2 regions of the Peribacillus sp. YIM B13472 genome follow, and region 1 is predicted to be linked to the other one. Evidence: riboswitches for the same ligand, from Rfam matches in the RefSeq annotation. Region 1 holds a riboswitch; the other holds the start of a gene.
What was found. Region 1 has a riboswitch for preQ1 ahead of queF (preQ(1) synthase). Riboswitches for the same ligand answer to the same signal wherever they lie in the genome.
Positions count from the first base shown of each region.

Region 1 (7,688 bases):
TCACGTCGGCTATCCCGATATGATCCCCACTCCACGTCCAAGGAAAGAGATCGATCAAATACTGACCATTATGGACTAATATAAAAGAAAAACCTCCAATCCTCAATTGGAGGCTCAGACTGTAGACAAACTCGATGAAAATCGAGTTTGTCTACAGTTTTTTTATGGCTTTTACAATTTGAACGTTGATTGTAACGCAGGGCACTCGCTTTCCACGGGCGGTCCTGGAGCCTCCTCGGCCTACGCCTGCTGTTGTCTCTTTTCCCGCAGGAGTCTCGCACCTTACACTCCGATCAATTTTGTTTTAACATATAGATAGAACTTATTCCTACATTCTTTTTTTGTATTATATAGAAGTATTAAACTTGAAGTGATAAGGATGCTTTCTAAACATGATGCTATTCAGCAAGATCAACGAAGTGATTACTTTAAATCAATTGGTGCCAGTGAATCATTTGGCTCGTAAACTTGATGCTGCCAGAGGTTGGACGCCCCTTTTTATCCGTTTCAAGAGCGTCAACTCCGTTCTCCTCCAATTGCTTTAGCCACTTGACAAATGGGTATTAAATTAAAACAGACGCGCTGAACCCTACAGCGCGTCTGTTAGCTTGGAATGATTATCCCCACACGGTCATTGCCACTATCATAAAGAACCAGATGAAAAATCCAGCGTATGTATAGTGACTAAAAGATTAATCAAAAAACCCCCTTTCTAAAAGGAGGTCCCTAAACTTTCATACTCAAAAGAACTCGTGATATAATGCCTGAATTGCCGTCTCTTCATTGTGTCCTTTCACACCGAACATCATGCTTACCTCCGAAGAGCCTTGGTTGATCATCTCAATATTCACCTTTGCTTCGGCCAAGGCTTTTGACGCTCTTGCCGTTGTACCGACATTATGGCGCATTCCTTCCCCTACAACCATGATCAAGGCAAGATCATGCTCCACATTCACTTCATCAGCATGAAGCTCTTTCTTGATTCGTGAAATGATTTTCTTCTCGGCTTCACCCTTCATCTGGTCCTGCCTTAGAATTAGCGTCACATCATCGATGCCTGATGGAATATGCTCATATGAAACTCCATAATCTTCGAGGATGTGCAGCAGTTTCCGGCCAAAACCAACTTCCCTGTTCATCAAATATTTGCTAATGTAAATGCTGCAAAACCCTTTATCACTTGCAATACCAATGACCGGCCCGTTCGTATTATCCCGTGTACTCACAATGCGGGTCCCTTGTGCCGCCGGATTGTTCGTATTCTGGATATGGACAGGTATTCCCGCACGGAATGCTGGAATCAGCGCCTCATCATGAAATACCGAGAAACCTGCATAAGAAAGCTCACGCATTTCACGATAAGTTAATTCCCGGATTCCCTTGGGATTGGAAACCACATTTGGATTCACCGCATAAACGGCATCCACGTCCGTAAAGTTCTCATACAAATCAGCTTTGACCCCATTCGCAAGAATCGAACCCGTAATATCGGAACCGCTTCTTGAGAAAGTTAAAACATCACCATCTAACGTATAACCGAAGAACCCTGGGAATACTACGATTCCAGGCTCATCACGCAGAGCATATAACCGATCATAAGACTCTGGCAGCACCTTGGTAAATCCACCTTCATCCGTTACGATCAAGCCAGCCTTCTTCGGATTTATATACTGCGCCTCTACTCCAAGGCTTTGGAAATAACCTGCGACCAGCTTCGCATTATTATCCTCGCCACTGGCCTTCAAGGTATCCAAATAGCGTTTCGGGTTAGTTTGGTCTGCATGCAACAGTGCCATTAAATTTTCGTGGATCCCAGTGACGACACTCTCGGATATATCCAGTTCTTCAGCAATACTCGCATAGCGGGATACGACATCTTCTATCAAATGCTCTCCGTTATCCCCGCGCAGCTGCTGTTCCGCAGCTTCAATCAATAAATCCGTCACCTTTATATCATCGGAATTGCGTTTCCCTGGAGCCGAAACGACTACAATCTTCCTCTCTGGATCAGAAACAACAATTTCGAATACCTTTCTCAACTGTTCACCTGATGCAAGTGAACTTCCACCAAACTTCGCAACTTTCATCTCGACATCCCCTATTTTCGTAAATATTCTGTCAAAATTAACTCTCCCTATTATTACGCTTTTTCTCGAAACAATCAAGCGGGAATTCCGTTACTGAAGGACATTTGTATTTTTTAAGAGTACAAAACAATAAGACCACTGATCGAGAATGGCTAAAAAACTAAAAAAGACAACGGGCATTTGCCCATTGTCTCTCCTATTCTTTAGCGATTATCCACGGTTTCCGGGTATAAGTCATGGTTCATCAAGCGGTAATCCGCCATTTCCTCATACTTCGTACCTGGTTTCCCATAATTCGTGTAAGGGTCGATGGAAATTCCGCCCCTAGGTGTAAACTTGCCCCAGACTTCAATATATTTAGGGTCCATCAATTCGATTAAATCATTCATGATGATGTTCATGCAGTCTTCATGGAAATCACCGTGATTGCGGAAGCTGAATAAATAAAGTTTCAAAGACTTGCTTTCCACCATTTTCACACTTGGAATATAGCTGATGTAAATGGTCGCAAAGTCAGGCTGGCCCGTTATCGGACATAAGCTAGTGAATTCCGGGCAATTGAATTTGACGAAATAATCCCGGTTCGGATGCTTGTTATCGAATGACTCAAGGATTTCAGGCGCATAGTCGAATGTATATTTTGTTCCTTGATTTCCAAGCAGTGTGATATCTTTTTTTAATTCTTCTTCTTTTCTTCCAGACATTAAAAGTCCTCCTAATCCCACGTTTCAGGGAGATTCATAAAATGGGCCTCTATATAACAAAAACCATATCTCCTCAAAGATATGGTTGATTCGCGAAAAATATCAAAGCCATAGTTTTTTTAAGAGGGTGATGCTATGAACCTCTCCCGTTTATCGGGAAATATTTTAAAATTGTCATAGTAAATATAGAAAAAAATATCTAATCTGTCAATCATACTTTTTAAACTTGGTTTGATTCCTGCATGCATTCAGCTTAAAATGTAGAAGAAGTTTATCCTACATGAAGGAAGAGATTACGTCAATGTGGATTTTTGCAGCCCTCATCACAAGTTTATGTTTCGGAATCAATAACAGCATTTTTAAATGGAGTAGCGGAAAAGGTTACTCAAAAGTACATATCCAATTTTTCTTTTATTTTTCAGCTTTTATTTTGGCCATATTTTATGGAGTATTTGTGGATGGTTTACAGTTGAACTGGCTGTCCATCATGCTTGGTGGAGCCATTGGGGTACTGAACGCTAATGGTAATATCCAGATGGCAAGCGCCTTTGAAAAAGGGCCGGCAAGCTTGACATCCCCATTAATCGCAGCGAATGCAATATTCCCCATTCTCTGTGCAGCTTTAATTTTTCACGAACATATTTCTACTTTGCAGTGGACTGGAATCGTCTGCATGTTTCTCGCTACATTAGTCATTCAGTATACACCTAATGCTAAAGGTAACCATCAATATGTCCCTTGGATGATGCACACATTATTATCCATTTTATCTTTTGGTGTGCTCGGCATTCTTATGACGACATCAACACGTCTTCATTTAAATTCCCTTGATATCCTGGTATCAATGTATGGAGGCGGAACTCTTTATCTTCTTTCGGCTCTGGCCTTTAAAAAGGAAAAACTCAAGCTACAGGAAGTCAAAATCGGTTCCTTAGTAGGCCTTTTAAGCACTATAGGCTATGGATGTTATTTCTTTGCGTTGAACACCGGCATCGCAAGCATCATTTTCCCTGTCGTCAGCCTGAACTGTTTAGTTGTCGTATTCGCTGGATGTTATTTATTCAAGGAAAAACTAAAAAACTATCAAATTGCCGGCGTACTTGCAGCATTAATCGGCATTATCTTGACTAAAATATGAATTTGGGTCATTTACAAAAACGGCCTGGCTGTCATGAGTACAAGCCAGGTCGTTTTTTTATTTTACCGGGGAATAGAGTGGTCAAAAAAAAAAAGTGTTGACACTTCCTATAAAATATCAGATAATTTTGAATATTAACTCCTTATGTTTTACTGCTTTTGAAATGTTTGAAAAATCCTCTGCCACGGGTATTAAAGAAATAGGTACAACCACCTCATTTAATTCTGAATTAGGAAAGGAAAGATGCATAATGGTAAAAGTTACAGTAACAGTTGATTTTCAAGGAAAATCTTATCAAACTAACGTCCTTACTAAACCGGATACAGATCATGAAGTAATTTTACAACAAGCGCTTCATCAAGTTGAAAAACAATGGAAAGCATAAAAAGGCAGGCATCGCAATAGATACCTGCTTTTTTATTACCATTTAAATAATTTCATATGCACGATTAAAGAACCTCTTACAGTAATTCCCTCACTTTTAATTACTTTTTCCATAATAAACTAAAATTGAGACTTCAGTGTGTACGTTAACCTCTTAATTTGAATACCAAGTTATTTAGAATTGTACCTAAATTGAAATGGATTACATTATAAAAGACTTATAAAAAAAACGGTCTTTTTAAGGACCGTCTTTTTAATGTTCTTTTAAACTAAATTTCTTATTAATGGCACGGAACGTTCTTGGAGGCTATCGGAAAGCAGGCTATAAGAAATGACTTTCTTCTTGTACTGTTTAACTACATCCACGTGGTCATTGTAAATGTACACAAATAACCTAACATCCTTTTTGCTTCTTTTAGTATCTATGACCAATGGAGTCCCACTGTTCTCTGGATGTAAAAACAATTGCTCGTTCCCAGGGAATATATGATTTTTTTTCAAAAATCTAGCGTTATTGAAATAATTAATGATTTGAATTTTTTCTTCACCTTCCAAACGTTTTCCGTCAAAGGTTACGATCGCATTCTCGTCACTAATTTCTGAGTGTATTTTAAATTTGCCGATAATCCAATTAACTGCATCGGTTGGAAGACAGGAAACCAGTATTTTTAACAAACTTAAGATAATTGTCAAAATCAAGACCGGCAATGTCAATTTCATCATCTCCGCTACGTTTATAAATACTTATATTGCTTATTATACCAAAAGGTCTGACAGTTTTTCCTAGAAAATGTGTACGTTCTATTAACGTTTCACTTTTGTAAAACATTGCACTTGAACGCACGGCCGCGCTTCGAAAGGGGAAAATTTTCCGTTTTATAAATATAATGTTCCGAAATGGTAATACTAAACAAAATGGGTTCATCCACATCTTCAAAGTATGAAGTGGATAGAGCGGTATATGAATTTCTACTTATTAATTAAATACAAAAAACTGGGCATCATCAAGACGCCCAGTTTTTCCGGAATCGATTATTGATATCCCCAAATCATTGTTAGCATTGTACCGAAAATTGTAACCAATGCAACGAACAATCCGTAATAAACGTTTGTGTAAATCGATGCTTTATCTTCAGACTCACCTGCGTGCATGAACATAACAAATTGCAGTGCAGCTTGCATGAAAGCTGTAACAAGTAGGATGATCACAGCCATTTTAAGTGAGAGATCAAACACAATAACTGATAGTGCGACCAAAGTCAGAACTAGCGAAAAAGCAAATCCCATAACTTGGCCCCGTGGGAATAATTCTTTCATATTACATCATTCCTTTCAGGTAGACGAAACTGAAGATGAAAATCCAGACAACGTCCAAGAAATGCCAGTAAAGTGAAAAGATGAAAGCCTTGTTTGTTGTCTGTGGAGTCATACCGCGCTTTTTAATCTGCATGGTGATGAAGGTTCCCCAGAATAAACCAAGTGTAACGTGAGCTCCATGCGTACCTAGTAATGTGAACAAACTAGATAAGAAAGCACTTGTTTGAATCGTTGCTCCTTCATGTACATACTCCACGAATTCATAAATTTCGACTCCTAAGAATCCTAAACCAAGAATAAGGGTGATAATGAAGAAACCAATCGTTGCTTTCTGCCTGCCAAGTCTCATTGCATTGATTCCAAGACCTATGGTAAAACTACTAGTTAAAAGAAAGATTGTTTGAAACATTAGTGTTGGGACTTTAAAAAGATGTTCCCCTGTTGGACCATTTCCAGTACCACCAACTAAGACAAAATAAGTGGCGAACAGTGTAGCGAAAAGAGCTATTTCTGCTCCCAGGAAAATCCAGAATCCAAAAATCTTTAAGCGATTTTCTTCCGTGCTATATTCTAGTGGCAGCGAGTTATCTATTTTCATTACTTAGCACCTCGCAATTTATTTTCAGTTTCTTCGATCTCTTCAACAGAGATATAACGTCCGTGATCTTTTTCGAATGAACGGTGAATCATACAAGCAAAGATACCGATCGTTGCAATGATTGCAATGATCCACATGCTGAATACCAATGCAAAGCCCCAAACGAAGAAGATACAGCTCATGATAAACGGCACGCCACTGTTATTTGGCATATGAATCTTTTCTACTTTACCGCCAAATAATTTAAAGCCTTTTTTCTTTGAATCCCAGAATGCTTCTGTAGAATCAACTGTTGGCACAATTGCAAAGTTATATTCAGGGATTGGTGTATGTGTAGCCCACTCTAGAGAACGTGCATCCCATGGATCGTTTGAGATATTTCTTGATGCATAACGAGTACTCCAATAGATATTGTACACAATAAGTGCAAAACCTATTGCTAAACCAATCGCTCCAACGAAAGAGAGCATATTCAATGGACCATATCCTGTTGATTCAGAGTACGTATACATACGACGTGCCTGCCCATCTAAACCAGTGATGAACATCGGGAAGAATGTTACATTAAAGCCGACTATAATGAACCAGAACGACCATTTTCCAATTTTTTCGCTCAACATGAAACCGAACATTTTTGGCCACCAGTACGTAAAACCGGCAAGTACGGCAAATACAGTACCAGGGATTAAAACGTAATGGAAGTGAGCTACTAAGAACATTGTATTATGGTATTGGTAGTCAGCACTTGCCATGGCAAGCATTACCCCTGTTACCCCACCGAGCGTGAAAATCGGAATGAAAGCTAAAGAGTATAGCATTGGAACGGTAAACACGATTTTACCTTTCCAAAGTGTGAACAACCAGTTGAATATCTTAACACCAGTCGGGACGGCAATTGCCATCGTGGTAATCGAGAAGATACCATTAACCATTGCACCGTGGCCCATTGTATAGAAATGGTGAGCCCATACAATGAAAGATAGTGTAGAAATAGCTACCATGGAGATAACCATCGAATTATACCCGTATAGGTTACGACGTGCAAATGTCGAAATGATTTCACTGTAAATACCGAAAGCTGGAAGAATAACTATATAAACTTCAGGATGTCCCCAAACCCAGAACAAGTTTGCCCAAAGCATATCGCTACCGCCATTGGCCATCGTAAAGAATTGAGTTCCGAATAGACGATCCATTGTCATCAACGCAAGTGCCACTGTCAATACAGGGAAAGCGAAAACGATAATGAAGTTTGTAATCAAGATAGACCATGTGAACATTGGCATTTTCATTAAGTTCAGGCCAGGTGCTCTCATTTTCAAGATGGTTACGATAAAGTTGATACCAGTCATTAATGTACCAATACCAGCGATTTGAAGTGAAATCGCGTAATAGTTCGAACCGACTGATTCACTGAAATCGTTACTTGCCAGCGGGAAGTAAGATGTCCAACCTGCATC
Region 1 covers NZ_JBHZPG010000009.1:168,193-175,880, forward strand. The annotation lists gene ACFX4I_RS10060 (nitroreductase family protein) at 1-79, shown strand, start outside; gene ACFX4I_RS10065 (aspartate kinase) at 741-2,087, opposite strand; gene queF (preQ(1) synthase) at 2,291-2,791, opposite strand; PreQ1 riboswitch class I at 2,896-2,941, opposite strand; gene ACFX4I_RS10075 (EamA family transporter) at 3,072-3,929, shown strand; gene ACFX4I_RS10080 (BA3454 family stress response protein) at 4,180-4,314, shown strand; gene ACFX4I_RS10085 (YfmQ family protein) at 4,578-5,027, opposite strand; gene qoxD (cytochrome aa3 quinol oxidase subunit IV) at 5,346-5,630, opposite strand; gene qoxC (cytochrome aa3 quinol oxidase subunit III) at 5,632-6,228, opposite strand; gene qoxB (cytochrome aa3 quinol oxidase subunit I) at 6,228-7,688, opposite strand, start outside.

Region 2 (7,688 bases), on a different contig from region 1:
GCGTACAATCGGTTTTTCCTTATCGGTAAACCAATAGATCATTCTTGCTGATGTTCCGGTTGTTTTACCTACTGTTTTGTACTTAGCTTCCTGGATCACACCTGTAATTAGACGCGTTACAGTCGATTTCCCTCGAATCCCATTCACATTCACACGTACCGGGATGGAGTCGAGACGCTTCTGATGGCGTTTTTGTTCAAAAATGCCATAACCAAGCAAAAAGATCGCACAAATAAATATTGGTGCCATTTTTTTAACCTCTCTTTTTTTCAAATATTTGAATTACTGAATACACACTACATGATTTTAAACTTAATAGGCAAGAGTCAATTATTCTATCGTAATATAGTTATTATCAGCTTTTTCAAATAAATGTATATTGGAGTGTAATAGTATCTAATGGAATAAATTGTTTTATGAGTACAAAGGTATGGCTGGGAATCGAGGGAATCCCAGGTTTATTTACACTAAATTATGGAAAGTTTAATAAAGCCCCATTTTGGACAGAATCAAAGTCGTTTCATGAGCATTTGAACCTGATTCTTATTGGCTGTATTTGAATAATAATTTGTTTTTAAAAGTGACGTTTATTACAGTTTAATAATTGTTTATACCCATTATTCGACATAAATGTAACAATATTTATGCATTTGTCATTCAATATAAGAGTTTGTATCTAATGACTCAATTAGTTGAACTCTTTTGAATTTGGACAAAGATGAGTAAAAGAACACATCTCTTTTTTTTAGTATTTTCCTCGGGAATACCCATGGGTCTATAATTGCTCTTTTACCTGAAACATGAAATAAACTAAAGTTAATCCATTTTTTTTAAAAATACCTAGTTTCTTCTATAGATATAGTGTTTATAGAAGAATGCAAAATAAAAAAAGCTCAGAAGCATATCTGAGCTTTCGGTTTATATATTGTTAATGAATGGAATGGTCACGAATCTCCGTATATCATGGAGATTTAACGTTTGTGGGTCTTGAGCTACAGCATTGGCAGCTTATTATGGAAGGAATCTGGTTAACTGGATTTCTTTCTGTCAGAAATCTCAAGGTTGGACTCCTTTTTACCGCCATCAATCACATAAAATCTAGGAGCTAATCTCCTTCTTTTTCTTTGATTGTCAGGATTCATCTTCATATAATTTTCGTATTCTTTGCGAAAGAATTCTTCGGTTTCCCGTTCCAGTGCTTTTCTTTCGTTAAAATCAGTTATGAATTTGAAAAAACGTTTCATATGAATTCCTCCTTATGGGGTTAAAAGGTCTTAGTTTAATAGTAACATAACATTAGTGAAATTTAACCTTTTTTTACAGATTTGGAGTGGAAATCGTGTTTTTGTGTGAATAAAGTTGTGAACGATTTGATTCGAGAGAAAGCATGCAATGGATCCTTACTGAGTATAAGTGCCCGTGCATGGTGTTGAAAGGAAATGTCGAGATTTTTAGTAGCGGTTATTGGAAGTGATGGTTATTTAAGTTAAAATATTCCTTAAATCAATTATACACTAAATATTCTGAAAATAAAGGAAAATATTCACTTCCAGCCGCTTTTGATAGATTTGCTTTTTAATGGTTTATTATTGTGTATAGTTATTTATTCCCCGAATATACGAAAATGAAACAACCCATATAATGGGAGGGAAAAGCAATTTCCCGCATGCATGTGACGGGAAATTGCTAGTGTCATAATTGGAACTTCTTAACCTGTTCAGTCAGCAGTTCTGCCGAAGATGCAAGTTCACTGGCATGATTCGTGATTTCATCCATTGAAGAGCTGGATTGCTGAGCAGAGGCGGAGACTTGTTCGATTCCAGCCGCGGACTCTTCAGAAACGGCTGCGATATCTTCGATAGCCTGATTGATCCTTTGGCTATTTGTGGAGATATAGTTCAATTCGTCTGTAATATGCTGTATTTTCATTTCCATATTCCCGACAGAGTGATTGATTGTTTCAAAGGATTGGCCTGTGAGCGTGATCTGTTTCGTGCCTTCATCCACTTGTGTATAACCCTCTTCCAGGGAGTGGACGACTGTTTTTGAATCCGTTTGAATGGCGGAGACAATATTGGTGATATCCCCAACGGAGTGTGCGACCTCTTCAGCGAGTTTCCGCACTTCATTGGCGACGACGGCAAAGCCCTTGCCATGTTCACCAGCACGAGCGGCTTCTATGGCTGCATTCAGCGCCAATAGATTGGTTTGATTGGATATATCCTTGATGACCTGCACAAGCTGCGAAATTTGCTGCGATTGAGAATCAAGCCCTTTCACTTGCTCTACGGCATTTTTTACAATCCCATCAATACATTGCATTTGTTGGACCGAACTGCGCATTAAAGTGGTGCCCTCCTTGGTCAAGGAAAGGATTTCGGTTGAACTTTCTAGGCGGGCCAACTCGATCCTGCCGGTGAAATCATCCATCATGCGAACCATTTCAGCTGCCCGGTTGGCTTGTGACTCCGAACCTTCCGAAAGTTCATACATCGTAGTCGCTATTTGTTTGCTGCCCTGCTGCACTTCATTTGCTGCTTGAGTCAGATCCTCACTTTGGTTGGAAACGGATTCGACACAACGAGCATTTTTTCAATCGTATCACGAAGGTTTTTCTGCATTTGGTTGGCAGATACCGTTAATTCGCCCATTTCATCATATGACTTTTGCTCCAGAGGCTCATGATTCAGCTCTCCGTCAGCCACCAATTTCATCCTGTCCCTGATTTTGAGAAGGGGGGTGGTAATGAGATTGGCAGTCACAAGCGCCAGCAGAAGGCCGATAAGGACTGCCGCAATGGATATGATGATACTTGTCGTCTTAACCGATTTCCCGCTTGCGATGACGGTTTCGCCTGAAGCGACAATCAATTCCTCGCGTTCCGAAGCAAGCTCCTTGAAACCCTCCATTACTTCATTGCTGTTTGGCGCCACTTCATTTTTGAGTATCTCTTTCGCGCGTTCTTCATTTCCCTTTTCATATTGTGGAAATACCCGGTCTACAATCATCGTCCTCCAATCCACGCTTTTCTCGATCAATTCCTTCACAATATCAGAATCGCTTAAAGCGAGGAGGTCCTCCTGGATGACCTTGCTGTCTTCGGTATATTGTAAGAACCTTTCTTTATAAATCTCGTCACCATATAGAATATAGGCTCGGGCGAATGCAGTTCTTTGTGCTAGATTATATAGCAACTTTTCATCTTGGATAAGAAGCGGAAGTTCCTTTTCGATGATATCCTGGGAATATACCAGTGACTTGTTGCTGCTGTAAATGTTGAATGCTCCTAAGATGACACATAAAGATATGATGAGTGAAAATGCCGCCAATACCTTTCCTTTAATGCTTTTCAAATTAATGGACCCCTTTATCGATATTTTATTCACACTATTTTATCGGACGGATAATGGGTTATTTAAGCAGATGAGAATATAACCAAGTTTTCCGTTAGGTGTGATTTTCCATAATCCAAACATCTTGATTTCTTCTCGTTTTCAAGTTACTATTGACTTGGAAAAATATAATATTCCGCGTTATGGCGGAAGAGGTTCTAGCTACCCTCTCAAAAAAACTAAGGAGAAACAGTGCTCTATTCTTAGGGTGCTGTTTTTTTCCGTAAAAAGGAGTTTTATAGAAATGAAGAAGAAAGAAAAGGCAGTGGTAGTGTTTAGCGGAGGTCAGGACAGTACGACGTGCCTGTTCTGGGCATTGGAGAGATTTGAGGAAGTGGAAGCGGTGACGTTCGATTATAATCAGCGGCATAGCTTGGAAATCGAATGCGCTCAAAACATTGCCAAGGAATTGGGCGTGAACCATCATATCCTTGACATGTCGCTGCTGAACCAGCTGGCACCGAATGCACTGACAAGAAGTGATATTGCAGTGGCGGACGGAGAAGAAGGGGAATTGCCGTCGACGTTCGTACCAGGGAGGAATTTGCTGTTCCTTTCGTTTGCCGGAGTGCTGGCGAGTCAGATTGGCGCTAAACATATTGTCACCGGTGTCTGTGAAACGGATTTCAGCGGATATCCTGACTGCCGCGATGTATTCATTAAATCGTTGAATGTGACCTTGAACTTGTCGATGGACCAGTCATTCGTAATTGATACGCCGCTAATGTGGCTTAATAAAGAGGAAACATGGGAGCTTGCGGATCAGCTTGGCGCATTCGACTTTGTCCGCGAAAAGACCCTGACTTGCTATAACGGAATCATCTCCGACGGCTGTGGAGATTGTCCGGCATGTAATCTGCGGAAAAAAGGACTGGATGACTATGTAAGCAGACGGAAGGTGCTTTCATGATGTACGGTTTTACTATAGTGGATAAACTCCAAAAAATAGATGAAGATATTCAGCGCAGCCAATTGAAGTATACAAACAAGAGGGTTCTCGTGAGTAAGGAATTCACCTTTGACGCGGCGCACCATCTGCATGACTATGAAGGAAAATGCAAGAACCTGCACGGCCACACATATAAGGTCATTTTCGGATTGAGCGGGTATACGGATTCACGCGGTTTGATGATAGATTTCGGTGACATCAAGGATATATGGAAAAATGAAATTGAAATCCACCTGGATCATCGTTATTTGAATGAAACCCTGCCGCTCATGAATACAACAGCTGAAAATATGGTTGTCTGGATTTATGAAAAAATGGCCGAAGCCCTTTCATTAAAAGAATATGAGGGTGCTAGAGTCGAATTTGTTCGACTATACGAAACGCCGACAAGCTATGCCGAAGCCAGACGGGAGTGGATGGAAAGTGAGTAAACTCCCGGTTATGGAAATCTTCGGACCGACCATCCAAGGTGAGGGAATGGTCATTGGTCAAAAAACCATGTTCGTTCGGACGGCCGGCTGCGATTATTCATGTGCCTGGTGTGATTCCGCATTTACTTGGGATGGCACCGGTAAGGAAGATACCGTCCAAATGACTGCTGAAGAAATATGGGATGAGCTGAAGCGAATTGGGGGTTCCGGTTTTTCCTTCGTGACGATATCAGGCGGAAACCCGGCTCTGCTGAAGAACTTAAACGGCTTGATAGCGATCTTACATGAAAATAAAATGAAGATAGGTGTCGAAACACAAGGGAGCCGATGGCAGGATTGGTTTCTCGATATTGATGAACTGACGATTTCACCTAAGCCGCCGAGCTCTAGAATGAACACGGACTTTACGGTGCTCGACCAAATCATCTCGAACCTTGCCAATCGAAATCCTGAAAACCATGTTTCATTGAAAATTGTCGTCTTTAACGAGGAAGATTATCAATATGCCAAACATGTACATGGGCGTTACCCGGATATTCCTTTTTATTTGCAGGTCGGCAATGACGATAGCAGGACGGCTGATGATCGTCAATTGATCAGCGGTCTTTTGAAGAAGTACGAAGAGTTAATAGATAAAGTGATAGCAGATGATGAATTGAATGATGTGAAAGTGCTGCCCCAGCTGCATACCTATATATGGGGAAACAAGCGGGGTGTATAAAGAAACGTGACAAAAGGCAGTGTGATGGCGTATTCACACTGCCTTTTAAGTTTATTACAGCCTTTGAATGTGTGTAGCTTTGAAGGAAGATGTGTATTTAAGGCCATACCCAAATAAGCGATCCATTCCAATATGCGCAGTCCAAATTAAACCAATCATCAACAATGCATCCGACTTTAGAAAAATGGCAAGCAATAACATGAAGATGGACAGGGTATAAGTGTGAAATAGGTTATAAACCTTTGCTCCAATTCGATCATTGACCAGATAGGCCAGCATGGAAACATCAGGAGACAAAATCAATAACAGGAAAATCCACCAGCTGAATTCATAGAATGAATAGATGTAAATCACCGCTAAAAGAACCATGGGTCCTTCAATATGTAGGAATTTCTTTACCATTTTAACCCTCCCAAAAAAGTTTGTTTGACCAATGGTCAATAATGTTCGAAAAAATTATATGATGTTTCTGATGATATTTTTTACATGAAAATAAGCTAAGCCTTTTACATCTTCATAAGATAGTTCAGAATTAATATAAAAAGTGATGAATCCGTGAAGAGAAAGAAAAATCGACCATATGGATGCAGGATTCAATTTGTTGTCCGTTAGGTCCGTCAGGGACTGGATTAGCTTTTCGTATGTTTTATTAGAATCGAATTGAAGTAACTGCTGAATTTCTTTTTCCTTCGATAAAAACATGATGGAATAATGATTCTGTTGGGTTAAACCGAACTCCAAGAAGCACAATAAAATCTTTTCCATTTTTACAGAAGGGTCATTTTCCGACATGATGATATCATCGATTAAAGTATTTAAAACGGAAAAATCCGTTTTCACCAAACTATAAAATATTTCTGCTTTATTTTTAAAATGATAATAAATGGCTCCATGGCTGCAATCCAATGATTTAGCCAATTGCCTCATTGAGACATTCGAATACCCTAACGTTGCAAAAAGGTTTCTGGCTTCATTCAAGACCATGTCCCTGGACAATTCTTTACCTGCCGATTTCCTTGGCGACATCTTGTCACCCTCCTTATTTATTGACCACTGGTTAATAAGGAGGATATCTCATTGATTTGCAAATGTCAATTATTAGATTATATTATAAAGTACTGTTTTTTTAGGGAGACTTTTCCATTTAATGAACTGGAATTTCACCTATGTTGCAAAGGAGAGGATGCAGAATATTGCCTATGGAATATTCCCGGCAACCAGGTGTTTTCTAACCCATAGCAACTCAATGATATTTGAATTTACAGCTATTTTTAAAGGTGAAATCAGAGTAACAGAAAAAAGGAACCAACTATATATGCACTTGATGTATTTTAGTACCATTAATACCCTAATATGGTATCATGAGGGTATTGATAGAGCGTTGGAGGGGATGAATAAATGAAAAAGAAATTCGGTATTTTGGGATCAATTATCATAGTCTTGACCGGCCTTTTTTTATTCACTAAACCGTATAAAGATAAAACAAAACCTGTAGAAGAAATTTTTAAAGTGAATCAACCAGATCAGGTAATAATAAATGAAATGATAACGATAGAAGGAATTGATGAGGTCGATCCAGGTGATATCGATTTGAATGATGAAGAAGAAATAATAAAATTGGCAAAAAAGCAATATGAACAAAATGAAAAGGGGGAAATAATTTTTACAGAAAAAAATCAGTGAGATCACCTACCTGTAATGAGTAAACGAATGGGGGAGGCGGCAGTTATTGATAGTTTTGGATAGTATCTATGGGAAACACATTGTAGAGGGGGTTCTGGAAGAGCTGATTCTAAGCAAACCCGTCCAAAGGTTGAAGGGGATACATCAAGGCGGGGCAAGTTATTTAGTTAATGAGAAGTGGGATGTTACACGATTTGACCATTCACTTGGTGTGATGCTTTTAATTAAAGCGCTTGGAGGTTCATTGGAGGAACAAATCGCGGGCTTGCTGCATGACGTATCCCACACTGCATTCTCACATGTTATTGATTTCGTTCTGGATTGTAAGGATGAAGATTATCATGAAAAGATATATGATCATGTCATTATGGAATCCGAAATCCCATTTATACTGAAGAAGTATGGATATGATTGTGAAGTCATTGTTCAATCAAAATGGGAATTGCTTGAACAGCCAGCACCTGAGTTATGCGCCGATCGGGTAGATTATACTCTCCGGGATATGTATCAAT
Region 2 covers NZ_JBHZPG010000052.1:3,082-10,769, reverse strand. The annotation lists gene pgsB (poly-gamma-glutamate synthase PgsB) at 1-249, opposite strand, end outside; gene ACFX4I_RS24825 (hypothetical protein) at 1,029-1,244, opposite strand; gene ACFX4I_RS24820 (methyl-accepting chemotaxis protein) at 1,693-2,526, opposite strand; gene ACFX4I_RS24815 (HAMP domain-containing protein) at 2,544-3,353, opposite strand; PreQ1 riboswitch class I at 3,539-3,581, shown strand; gene queC (7-cyano-7-deazaguanine synthase QueC) at 3,637-4,302, shown strand; gene queD (6-carboxytetrahydropterin synthase QueD) at 4,302-4,772, shown strand; gene queE (7-carboxy-7-deazaguanine synthase QueE) at 4,765-5,493, shown strand; gene ACFX4I_RS24795 (DUF4260 domain-containing protein) at 5,548-5,895, opposite strand; gene ACFX4I_RS24790 (TetR/AcrR family transcriptional regulator) at 5,950-6,519, opposite strand; gene ACFX4I_RS24785 (hypothetical protein) at 6,892-7,176, shown strand; gene ACFX4I_RS24780 (HD domain-containing protein) at 7,223-7,688, shown strand, end outside.
Region 2: another riboswitch for preQ1. It lies ahead of queC (7-cyano-7-deazaguanine synthase QueC); the one in region 1 lies ahead of queF (preQ(1) synthase).